4 regions of the Streptomyces sp. NPDC007983 genome follow, and region 3 is predicted to be linked to each of the others. Evidence: riboswitches for the same ligand, from Rfam matches in the RefSeq annotation. Region 3 holds a riboswitch; each other region holds the start of a gene.

Region 1 (2,918 bases), on a different contig from region 3:
CGTGCCCGGCTGCAGCAACACCTGGAAGAAGCAGAAGAAGGGGACGAGGGGCTGCTCGCCACCGGGGTCGAGGAACTGCTGCGCTACGACGGCCCGGTGGAGATGGCCACCTGGCGGTTCGCCACCGAGCCGGTCACCATCGGCGGTCAGCACATCGCCGAGGGCGACCCGGTGCTGGTGGTGCTCGCCGCCGCCGACCGCGACCCCGAGCGCTTCGCCGACCCCGACGTCCTCGATCTGGCCCGCACCGACAACCAGCACCTCGGCTACGGCCACGGCATCCACTACTGCCTGGGCGCCCCGCTGGCCCGCCTGGAGGCACAGACCGCGCTCGCCACCCTGCTGCGCCGACTCCCCGACCTCCAACTGGCGGTGGAGCCGGACGACCTGCGCTGGCGCGGCGGGCTCATCATGCGCGGGCTGCGCACCCTCCCGGTGACCTGGGGAAAGTGACTGCCGGTCAGGCGCGTGACCGCGGCGTGACCTGGGATACACCGGCTTGTGATGATCGTGTGACGTCGCTATGTTCAACCGACAAACGACCCCCACACGAGAGGCGATTCGCATGCTTTCCGGGAACGGACGTCACCGCCGCCCCCGCCAGGCTCCGGCCATCGTCGTCGCGGCGGGGGTGACCGGTGCGAGCATCGCCATCCCGCTCTTCGGAGCGACCGGCGCCCAGGCCGCCCCGGCCTCCACCTGGGACCGGGTCGCCGAGTGCGAGAGCGCCGGGATGTGGAGCGCCAACGAGGGCAACGGCTTCTACGGCGGTCTCCAGCTGACCCTCGACATGTGGAAGAAGTACGGCGGCACCGACTACGCCCCGCGCCCCGACCTCGCCAGCCGCTCCCAGCAGATAGCCGTCGCCGAGTCGATACTCGGCGACCGCGGCCCGGACGCCTGGCCCAGCTGTGCGCTGAACGCCGGGCTGACCGACGACGGCGACGCCCCGGACGTGAACCCGGGCAGCACGGCGCGCCCCTCCCAGCAGCCCCCGCAGCGCGGCGACTCGGGCCGGGACGCCGGAGAGCCGGAGCGGCCCCACGTCTCCAAGGCCCCCGACGGGCTGGACGACGACGCGCCCTCCCCGTCCCCTTCTTCTGACGCGCCCGACCCCTCGCCGTCCCCTTCCTCTTCCTCTTCCTCCGGCGAGGACGCCTCCGAAGGACCCGCCAAGACCCCCTCCGCGACCCCCTCCGCGGGCGCCTCGGACCCGGCCGACGCCTCGGCCGACGCCTCCGCGCCCTCCGGCAAGCACCGCGGCGAGCCGGAGAGGGACGCGCGACCGAGCGACCGTGCCTCGCGTGGCGGAGCAAATCGTGCCGAAAACCCCACGGATGGCGGCTACACGGTGCGTCCGGGTGACAACCTTTCAGCAATCGCCGAAAAGCAGGAATTGGGCGGCGACTGGCGGCGGATCTACGAAGGCAACGAGAACCTCATCGGAACCGACCCGGATCTCATTCTCCCTGGTCAGCGACTTGATCTCACCATCAGGGGCCAGTAATCCGGGGTGATTTGCCCGATCTGGCGCCGGTGAGACATACCTCTCGTCACATTTTCCGGGCCGTCCCTCGTGTCCGGTCTCTCCACACCCGGCCCCACCTGCGCCGATGTAGGACGAGTGAGATCGATAACAGCCCTCTTCGCTGCGATAAGGGTGTTTGAACGTTTCCCGGACGTGTGTTTAACGTCTTTCCGCTCGCCACCGCGAGCACCGTCGACCGTCACGCCGAGTCCTGCCGGCGGTCGTCCGGTACCGACGCGCCAGCGCCGAAGGCAGGAGCGGGGGACCCAAGGTAAGTGCCGGGAGGCCAGCGGAATCGGCCGAACGGCTAGGGGTGAAGCCCGGTGCGAACCCCGCACCGGGCCGGGCAACTCACGCCCGAACCCGACAGCTCACCTCGTAGGCGTCGGTGAGGAAACGAACGAACATGTCCAACGCTCAGGGCAAGCACCGTCGTCCTTCCAAGGCCACCCGCATCACCGCGCTCGTCGGCCTCGCCGGAGCCGCCGTGGCCACTCCGCTCATCGGTGCGACGTCCGCCTCTGCCGCCACCAGCTCCCAGTGGGACCAGGTCGCGCAGTGCGAGTCCGGCGGCAACTGGTCGATCAACACCGGCAACGGGTACTACGGCGGCCTGCAGTTCTCCTCCTCCACCTGGGCCGCCTACGGCGGTACCGCGTTCGCACCCACCGCCGACAAGGCGGGCAAGAGCCAGCAGATCCAGGTGGCCGAGAAGGTCCTCGCCAGCCAGGGCAAGGGCGCCTGGCCGGTCTGCGGCAAGGGCCTGACCAGCGGCGGCGCCCCCGCCCCCGCGCCGTCCACCCCGCAGCAGAGCCAGTCCGACTCCTCGCAGTCGGCCCCGTCCGCCAAGCCGAAGGCCGCGCCGCGCAGCGCGCCCGAGCACGCCGCGCGCTCCGAGGTCCGCGGCCCGATCAAGAAGGGCGACGGCGAGTACAAGGTCAAGTCCGGCGACACCCTTGGCAAGATCGCCAAGACGGAGGACGTCAAGGGCGGCTGGAAGAAGCTCTTCGAGCTGAACAAGAACATCATCCAGCAGGCCGACATGATCTTCCCCGGCCAGCAGCTCCACCTGAGCTGAGCAGCCACACCGTAGTCAACGAGCCCCGGCCGGGTGCGCCGCCCCCACGGTGCACCCCGTCGGGGCTTCGGTGCGGTTAGGCTCATGCTGCTACCGAAGACCCATACGAAGGAGATCCTCGTGCCGTCCATCGACGTCGTCGTAGCTCGCGAGATCCTCGACTCGCGAGGCAACCCCACGGTCGAGGTCGAGGTCGGCCTCGACGACGGCAGCACCGGCCGTGCCGCCGTCCCGTCCGGCGCCTCCACCGGCGCCTTCGAGGCCCTCGAGCTCCGTGACGGCGACAAGAACCGCTATGGCGGCAAGGGCGTG
Region 2 (2,918 bases), on a different contig from region 3:
GTCCAGGCATCGGCGGGGCGCCGGCCGATCCGCTGGGCCCCCGCCGTCCTCCTGCTCGTCGGCGTCGCGTTCGACCTCGCCGCCCCGGCCCCGTACACCGCCTCCCCCTTCTTCGCCGCGGCCCCGCTGGTCGCCGCCTCCCTCTTCCCGCTGCGGCAGACCGTCGCCACCGCGGTCCTCGCCCTCCTCGCCGTATGCCTGCTGGCCGAACTGCACGGCGTGAAGGACCCGACCCAGGCCGCGACCGAGATCGCCACGGTGGCCACCGTCGCCCTGCTCGCGCTCGTGATCAACCGCGTCGTCCGCCGCGGCGACCGTCGGCTGGCGTCGGCGCGCGGTGTCGCGGAGGCGGCGCAGCGGGCCGTGCTGCCCGTACCGCCCGCCCGCATCGCCGGGCTGGACGTCGCGGCGCGCTATGTGGCGGCCGAGCGGTACGCGGCGATCGGCGGCGACCTGTACGCGGTGCAGGACACCCCGCACGGCGTACGGCTGCTCGTCGGGGACGTGCGCGGCAAGGGGCTGCAGGCCGTGGAGGTCGTCGCGGTCCTCATCGGCGCCTTCCGGGAGGCGGCGGAGCAGGAGACGACGCTGGAGGGGCTGGCGGGGCGGCTGGAGCGGGCACTGCGGCGCGAGGGCGCGCGGCGGGCCGAGCTGGAGGCGTTCGAGGGGTTCACCACCGCCGTCCTCGGCGAGATCCCGCGCGGCGACTCCATCCTCCGCCTCATCAACCGCGGCCACCCCGCGCCGCTGCTGCTGCCCGGCGACGGCGAGGTACGGCCCCTGGGGCCGGAGACGGCCGCGCTGCCGCTCGGGATGGGCGAACTGGGCGCGTGGCCCGACCGGGTGACGGAGCTGCGGTTCCCCGAGGACGCGACGCTGCTGCTGTTCACGGACGGGGTGACCGAGGCCCGCGACCGGCACGGCACGTTCTACGTACCGGAGGAGCGGCTGCGCGGCCGCCGCTTCCCCGGGCCGGGCGGGCTGCTCGACGCGCTGGTGGAGGACGTCGCGCGGCATACGGGCGGGGAGACCTCGGACGACATGGCACTCCTCGCGGTCCGGCGGCCGCCCGTATCGAACGGAACGACGGCGAACGGAACGACGGCGAACGGAACGACGGCGCCCGCTCCGGACACGGACCGTAGCCGACCGTGACGCGTACGCATAACGATTGACGCACGATCAGCTCGCCGGAGGTTTTTACCATCCCTTTTCAACCGGGGTGAAACGCCCCTACTTGTCCCCCGATGCTTACTAAGTTCATCCCAAAGCTGCGCGGATTCTTCAGAAGAGCTTGGAATCATGTCGCGCTCTCTATTAACGTTCGATAACGCAGCGCGGTCGACACAGCCGTCGCAGAGGCGGCACCGTGCGCCGTCGCCGAATCCCATACGTGCAGCGACAGCACCACCAGCGGCACCACGCACCACGGCGGTAACAGCCGCAGCACAGGGAACCGGGGAACCACCACCTTGGGGTGAATCGGGTCGAACCTGACCCGTAGGAGACCTTCCTGCTCCGAACCCGTCAGCTAACCCGGTAGGCGAGAGGGAAGGAAAGGAGTGCGCCCCGGTGGCGTCCAACAGGTCCGTACTGGACGAAGCTCCGTACCGCTCGTCCGGTACCGGCATCGGCACCGCGACCGCGTACGGAGTCGGCTTCGACGCCGGAGCCGGCGCCCGGCCCACGATCGGCCTCGGCGCCGAAGGGGATGATTCCTCCGTCGCCAAAGAAGCCGTCTGGGACGAGTGGAACCCGACGGAGGAGTCCATCGCCCCGCTGCGCGGCAAGCACCGCGTCGTCAAGCAGCGCGGCGGGACCATGGCCCGCAGCGGCGCCGTCCTCGGCGTCGGCGTCATCGCGGCGGTCGGCGCGGGCGGCATGGCGAGCGCCAAGGACCGGCCGGCCGTACCGATCTCCATGCCGGACCTCGCCCACGTCGCCGACGAGGTCAAGGCCCAGCTGCCCGCCGCCAAGGACCTGCCCGGCATCGGCTCCCTGATGGCCGACGACCAGGACTCCTCCCAGCCCGCCGCGGCCACCCTCACCACCAGCGCCACCGACTCGGGCGAGGCGCTGCGCACCCGCATCCTGCGGCAGGCCGAGAGCCAGCAGACCGCGGCGGACGACGACCGGCGCGAGGCCGCGGCGCGGGCCGCCGCCAAGGCCGCCGCCGACGACGCGGCCAAGGCCGCCGCCAAGGCCCGCGACCTGGCCGAGCAGAAGAAGGCCGAGGCCGCCGCCAAGAAGAAGGCCGCCGAGGCCAAGGAGAAGGCGGAGGCCGAGAAGGAGGCCGCGGCCAAGGCCGCCGCCGACCGCCCCGCCAAGACGTCCACGTCCAGCGGGCTCACCCTCCCCGTCGCCTCGTACACGCTGACCGCGGGCTTCGGCCAGGCCGGCGACCTGTGGTCCGCCGACCACACCGGCCAGGACTTCGCCGCCCCGACCGGCACCCCGGTCAAGGCGGTGGGCGGCGGCACCATCACCCAGGCGGGCTGGGCCGGTTCGTACGGCTACCGCATCGTGCTCAAGCTCGATGACGGCACCGAGATCTGGTACTGCCACCTGTCGTCCATGGTCGTCACCTCGGGCAAGGTGTCCTCGGGTGAGACCATCGGCCGCGTCGGCGCCACCGGCAACGTGACCGGCCCCCACCTCCACCTGGAGGTGCGGCCGGGCGGCGGCTCGCCGATCGACCCGATGCCCTGGCTGCGCGACCACGGGCTGAACCCGTGACACCCTGAACCGGCCGTCGCTTCCGGCGGCCCCTCGCTCCGGCGGCTCTGGCGCTCTCTCCCCCCTTGACGCCAGGGCCGCCGGTTTCTGTCATCTGCGGTCTGTCATCTGCGGACGGCAGCGGAATAACCCCCTCCACCACGAGCGTTGAAGAAACGCATGACTGAGACCCGCAGGACCAT
Region 3 (2,918 bases):
CCGAGGGTCTCGAGGAGCTTCCGGAGACCGTCTGATTCCGTCCGAATCGCATTTCGGCGCGGCCGGGCCGCGGTGAACCATTACGGATCACCGCGGCCCCGTTGTTTTTTCGCATCGGGAATTCCGCTCAGCTTTATACCGGGCGGCTGTTAATTTCGCCCGCTCGCCGTGTTTACGGAATGTTTCGGAGTTCTCACCGGAGATGCGTTTCGCACCCGGTATTCGGACAGCGAGCGCTCGGTGTGCGCGGCGGCCAGCGCCTGCGCCCGGTCGGCGTCACCGCGCGCGACCGCGTCCACGATCGCCCCGTGCTCGGCCCAGGACTCGACGGCGCGCACCGAGAGGTCCATGGACCCGGCCGCCCCCGGCGCGCCCGCCCCGGCCTGCGCACGGGCCGGATCCGCCGCGTACACCCACGCCGTCTTGCGCCGCAGCTGCACCAGCAGTCCCGACAGACTCGGGCTGCCGGACGCCTGGGCGAGCGTCTCGTGGAACCAGTCGCCCAGCGAGCGCAGCTCGCCCAGCCGGCCGTGCCGCGCCCGCTCCTGACCGAGCCGCACCAGACCGCGCAGCACCTTCACATGCCCCTCGGTGCGCCGCTGGGCGGCCCTGGCGGCGCCCATCGGCTCCAGCAGGGCCCGGATGTCCAGGAGGTCGGCCGCCTCCTTCTCGGACGGCTGCGCGACGCATGCGCCCGCATGCCGCCGGGTGGTGACGAAGCCCTCGGACTCCAGGGTGCGCAGCGCCTCGCGGACGGGCACCCGGGAGACCCCGTAGCGCCGGGCGAGCAGCTCCTCGGCCAGCCGGCTGCCGGGCGGATAGGTACCGGAGATGATGTCGTCACGGATCGCCGTGCATACCGCGTGTGCCGAAATCCGGCGGCCGCCCTGGACGGCGGCCGTATCCCCGTTCATTTCCGGTCCCGCATTGTCGAACCTCCGCCTCAACCGCCGCGAAACGCATCCCATTGACGCGCATTCAGCGACTCTATTCGAAGCCGCCGGGATTTCCGATGGGCGAAGTCAATTCGGGGATATTTTTTGGTCACGGTCGACGGTCGAGGGGACGGTCACGGCGGCGGGGCACGCCGAAGGCCCCGTCCGGGGCGGACGGGGCCTTTCGACTAGGGCAGGGGTGCGTCAGAGATTGACGCCGTGCGAGCGCAGGTACGACAGCGGGTCCATGTCCGAGCCGTACTCCGCGGTGGTGCGGGCCTCGAAGTGCAGGTGCGGGCCGGTGACGTTGCCGGTGGCGCCGGACAGGCCGATCTGCTGGCCGGGGGTGACCTTCTGGCCGACCGAGACGCCGATCGACGAGAGGTGGCCGTACTGGGTGTAGGTGCCGTCGTTCATCTTGATGACGACGTTGTTGCCGTACGAACCGCCCCAGCCCGCCTCGACGATCTCACCGGAGCCCACCGAGTGCACCGAGGTGCCGGTGGAGGCGTGGAAGTCGATCCCGGTGTGGCTGCCGGAGGACCACAGGCCGCTGGACGCCTCGTAGCCGGTGGAGACGTAGGAGCCGCTGATGGGCGACACGAACGTGTTGAGGCGCTTGCGCTCTTCCTCACGCGCGGCGCGCTCCTTGGCGTCGCGCTCCGCCTTGGCCTTCTTCGCGGCGGCCTCGGCCTTCCGCGCGGCCTGCTGGCGGGCCACGGCCTCGGCCTTCGCCTTGGCGGCGGCGGCCTCGGCGGCGTCCCTCTGGGACTGGGCCTGCGCGTCGATCTGGTCGGAGAGACCGTCGCCCATCACCATCGCCTGACGGAGACCGGTGTCCTGGGGAGACGGCGTCTCGCCGGTCGCGGCGAGGGCGGGGCCGGCGATGCCGGCGACGACGCCCGAGGCGACCGTGGTGATGCCCGCGATGTTGGCGCCGGTGCGGACGGCGGCTTGGCGGGGACGTCGGTGCTTCCCAGCGGCACGGGTGAACGCCATGTGGTGGCGCACTCCTTTCCTTCCCTCTCGCCTACCGGGTTAGCTGACGGGTTCGGAGCAGGAAGGTCTCCTACGGGCCCCTCCCCCGGGCGGGGAAGGCGTCCGATTCACCCCAGGGACGTTTGGGTCCCCGGCTCCCCTGGCACTCGCACCATGGGACTCGGCGATGGCTGTCCGTGCCGCGGGTGCGGCGGGTATCCGGCGAACAGCCGCACTGACGCTAAACGGGCCGCGTTTCGATCACCAAACGGTTACGGGTTTTTGTTGCTCTCGCCACAAACCAAACGCCCCGCAAATCAGGCAAATGGGAGGACCCCGGCGTCTTGTGCGACGCCAGGGTCCTTGTGCCGATGGTGCCTTGCGCCGGGCCCGGGGACATATCGGGCCGGCCGGGCCGGGGTTCAGCCGGTGATGACGCGCACCTCTCCGATGCCGAGCGCCTTGACCGGCTCCTCGATCTTCGAGGCGTCACCCACGAGCACCGTCACCAGCCGGTCGGCCGGGAAGGCGCTCACGACCGCCGCGGTCGCCTCCACGGTCCCCGCCTCGGCGAGCCGGGCGTACAGCTGCGCCTGGAAGTCGTCCGGCAGGTGCTGCTCGACCTGGTCGGCGAGCGTGCCCGCGACGGCGGCCGCCGTCTCGTACTTGAGCGGTGCGACGCCGACGAGGTTCTGCACGGCGACATCGCGCTCGGCGTCCGTCAGCCCCTCCTCCTTCAGCGTCCGCAGCACCGTCCACAGGTCCTCCAGCGCCGGGCCGGTGACCTCGGTGGCCACCGAACCGCTGATCGCCAGCAGCGAGGCGCCCGCCGAGCCGCCGCCGGCCGGCGAGGGCGGCGTCGAGCGCAGCACCTGGCCGAAGGCGCGCACCCCGTAGGTGTAGCCCTTCTCCTCGCGCAGCACCCGGTCCAGACGGGAGGTGAGGGTGCCGCCCAGGCAGTAGGTGCCCAGCACCTGCGCGGGCCAGACGCGGTCGTGCCGGTCG
Region 4 (2,918 bases), on a different contig from region 3:
CCGATGGGCCAACCGGGGGCGGGAAGGGGCGGAATGGGGGAAATCGCACCTGTAAGCGCAACCCGACGCGCTCTTCGACTGTCTTACCCGTCAAGGGCAAGCCCGGAGGGAGCGCGCAATGGGGGTAAAGGCAGAGTTCGGGGCGTGGCGGGCATGGCGCCGCCGTACGGCGGTGGCTTTGGGCATGGCGGGCATGGTGGTGCCGTTGTCCGTCGCACTCGGTACGGCACCGGCGCAGGCGGCGACGTCGTGTACGGCGAGCACCGGTCCGTATCAGAAGCAGGTCGAGAGGTTCCTCGGCCGTCCCGTCGACGGTCGGCAGTCCTCGGGGGACTGCCGCGCGACGCGGAGTTTCCAGATCAACCACGGCATCAGCCCGACCATCGGCTACGCGGGCCCCGTCACCTGGGGCGTCATGAAGCTGATCAACGCGCAGCGGGCGGCGGGGCACAACCCCAACGCGGCGCGTAAGTGCCCCACCAACAAGGGCCGCATCGCCTGCGTCGACCTCACCCGGCAGCTCAGCTGGGTGCAGGACGGTTCGCGGCTGGTGTTCGGGCCGGTGCCGGTGCGCAGCGGGCGGGACAAGTACGAGACCCGCACCGGGCTGAAGAAGGTCTACTGGCGGGACATCGACCACTGGTCGACGCTGTACCACGTGGCCATGCCGTACAGCCAGTTCTTCGACGGCGGCCAGGCCTTCCACTCCATCGCGGGAAGCGTATGGTCGCCGCCCGGCTCCCACGGCTGCGTCAACATGCGGTCCGGCGACGCGAAGAAGTACTGGAGCCTGCTGCGGAACGGCGACGACGTGTACGTGTACGGGCGCAAGCCGGGCACGTGATCTCGTGATCGCGTGATCATGTGACGCGGAAGCGGTGCGGCTGCCCGATCGCGCATCGGGCAGCCGCAGCGTCTGTCTACCGCCGTTACTACCGCTATGCGGGCCGGACGCTTCCGTAGATCGGCATCTCGGTGATCGGTGCCTTCTTGACCACATCCCCCGGCTTCGGGGCGTGGATCATCATGCCGTTGCCGATGTAGAGCCCGACGTGGCTGATGTCGTCGTAGAAGAAGACGAGATCACCGGGCTTGAGGTCGGAGGTCGAGACACGCGTACCGGCCTTCACCTGGTCCCACGTGGTGCGCGGCAGCGAGACACCGGCGGCCCTCCAGGCGGCCTGGGTGAGCCCTGAGCAGTCGTAGGAGGTGGGGCCGGTCGCGCCCCAGACGTACGGCTTGCCGAGCTGGGACTCCGCGAAGTCGATGGCCTTGGCCGCCTTGGTGCTGTTCGTGGAGGTGGAGGAGCCGGTGCTGGAGCCGCTGCCGGAAGAGGAGCTTCCGCTCGACTGCTGCTCCTGCTGCTGCTCCTGCTGCTGCTGGGCCGCGGCCTGCCGCTGCTTTTCGGCCAGCTCGGCCGCCTTGCGCCGCGCCTCCTCGGCCTTCTTCTTCTCGATCGCCGCCAGCCGCGCCTTCTCCTTGGCGGTCAGGCTCGCCAGCAGCCGGCGGGCCTGGGACAGCTTGTCCTGGACGGACTTCTTCTTGGTCTTCAGCTCTTTCTGGGTCTCGGTCAGCGACGCCAGGCTCTTGGCGGCCTCCCTGCGCTCCTTGGCGGCCTTCGCCGCCTGCGTCTGGAAGTCGTCGACGGCTCTCTTCTGCGAACCGGCCATCCGGCTCATCAGATGGGACTGGTCGAAGAGGTCCTGCGGGTCGTTGGAGAACAGCAGGCTCGCGGCGCTCGAGGTCATGCCGCCGTTGCGGTACTGGGCCGCGGCGTAGGTGCCGAGTGTGCGGCGGGCCTCGTTGAGCTTCTCGGTGTTCTCGGCGACATCGGCCAGCAGCCGGTTGACCTTGGTGCGCTGCTGCTCGGAGCGCTCCTTGGCGGCGTTGTAGTGCTGGGTGGCGGATTCCGCCTGGTGGTAGAGGGTGTCCACCTTCTCCTTGACCGCCTCGATCGACTGCGTGGTGCCGGGCCTCGGGTCGCCCGGGGCGGCGTTCGCGGTCTGGGAGAGAAGGGTGACGGAGGCGAGGGCGGCGGTGGTGAATCCGACGGCGGTACGGCGCCCGGTGGACGACGTGGCGGTGGGTATTCGGGTCCGCGGCTTGCGGTGCGACGCCAAGGGAGGCGACTCCTTCCGTGGACCGCCTACCGGGTTAGCTGTCGGGTTCGGGCGGTTCGGAAGGTTGCCCTACGGCCTCTGCGGATGGACGACATGTCGTACGCGTCGTACCGCCACTCGGGCCGATTCACCCCATGTTGCGTTGTGGGTCCCCGGCTCCGGGCGCCTTGCGACGTGGCCGGACTCGGCGGAGGCCGCCCGGGCCGGCGCGGTTCGCCGACGGGTGTACGGGCCGCCTGGGGGAGGACGGTAGCCAACTCGTGGTGCTCCTGTGAAGGCTGGTGGTCGTTTTGCCCGAAACCGTTTCGTGACATCCATGTGCAGTCCATGCGTAGGCTGTCAGTGCGGCCGCCTAAACTCGGTGAGCGATGAGCAGCCTCTTTGACGACAGCTTCCTGGCGGATCTCGGGCCTCCGAGCGAGGAGCCCCCGCCGCCCGAGGATTCCGCGCACCCGGACCCCGCCGGCGGTTCAGGCGGCGAGGACGTGCCGCACCACCTCTTCACGGGCGCTTTCGACGCGCCGGTGCCGAGCGGGGGGACCAGAGAGGCGTACTACCGGGACGGCGCGGCCCGCCCGGCCATCGACCCGGCGGCGCTGCTGGAGGGGCTGAACGAGCAGCAGCGGGCCGCCGTGGAGCACACGGGCTCGCCGCTGCTGATCGTCGCGGGGGCCGGGTCCGGCAAGACCCGGGTGCTCACCCACCGCATCGCGTATCTGCTCGGCACCCGCCACGTGCACCCCGGGCAGATCCTCGCCATCACCTTCACCAACAAGGCGGCGGGGGAGATGAAGGAGC

What was found. Region 3 has a riboswitch for cyclic di-AMP ahead of ACFZCY_RS35890 (peptidoglycan DD-metalloendopeptidase family protein). Riboswitches for the same ligand answer to the same signal wherever they lie in the genome.
Region 1: linked by a shared signal. The riboswitch ahead of ACFZCY_RS37620 (transglycosylase family protein) and the one ahead of ACFZCY_RS35890 (peptidoglycan DD-metalloendopeptidase family protein) in region 3 are both predicted to bind cyclic di-AMP.
Region 2: linked by a shared signal. The riboswitch ahead of ACFZCY_RS04610 (peptidoglycan DD-metalloendopeptidase family protein) and the one ahead of ACFZCY_RS35890 (peptidoglycan DD-metalloendopeptidase family protein) in region 3 are both predicted to bind cyclic di-AMP.
Region 4: linked by a shared signal. The riboswitch ahead of ACFZCY_RS34525 (NlpC/P60 family protein) and the one ahead of ACFZCY_RS35890 (peptidoglycan DD-metalloendopeptidase family protein) in region 3 are both predicted to bind cyclic di-AMP.

Annotation. Positions count from the first base shown of each region.
Region 1 covers NZ_JBIBJI010000019.1:110,435-113,352, reverse strand. The annotation lists gene ACFZCY_RS37630 (cytochrome P450) at 1-453, shown strand, start outside; gene ACFZCY_RS37625 (transglycosylase family protein) at 566-1,507, shown strand; cyclic di-AMP (ydaO/yuaA leader) riboswitch at 1,762-1,928, shown strand; gene ACFZCY_RS37620 (transglycosylase family protein) at 1,935-2,606, shown strand; gene eno (phosphopyruvate hydratase) at 2,721-2,918, shown strand, end outside.
Region 2 covers NZ_JBIBJI010000001.1:973,238-976,155, forward strand. The annotation lists gene ACFZCY_RS04605 (SpoIIE family protein phosphatase) at 1-1,155, shown strand, start outside; cyclic di-AMP (ydaO/yuaA leader) riboswitch at 1,430-1,561, shown strand; gene ACFZCY_RS04610 (peptidoglycan DD-metalloendopeptidase family protein) at 1,573-2,736, shown strand; gene ACFZCY_RS04615 (aldo/keto reductase) at 2,896-2,918, shown strand, end outside.
Region 3 covers NZ_JBIBJI010000017.1:79,799-82,716, forward strand. The annotation lists gene ACFZCY_RS35880 (HPr family phosphocarrier protein) at 1-35, shown strand, start outside; gene ACFZCY_RS35885 (FCD domain-containing protein) at 150-914, opposite strand; gene ACFZCY_RS35890 (peptidoglycan DD-metalloendopeptidase family protein) at 1,140-1,934, opposite strand; cyclic di-AMP (ydaO/yuaA leader) riboswitch at 1,948-2,110, opposite strand; gene ACFZCY_RS35895 (insulinase family protein) at 2,336-2,918, opposite strand, start outside.
Region 4 covers NZ_JBIBJI010000016.1:10,229-13,146, forward strand. The annotation lists gene ACFZCY_RS34520 (L,D-transpeptidase family protein) at 119-844, shown strand; gene ACFZCY_RS34525 (NlpC/P60 family protein) at 939-2,120, opposite strand; cyclic di-AMP (ydaO/yuaA leader) riboswitch at 2,128-2,320, opposite strand; gene pcrA (DNA helicase PcrA) at 2,489-2,918, shown strand, end outside.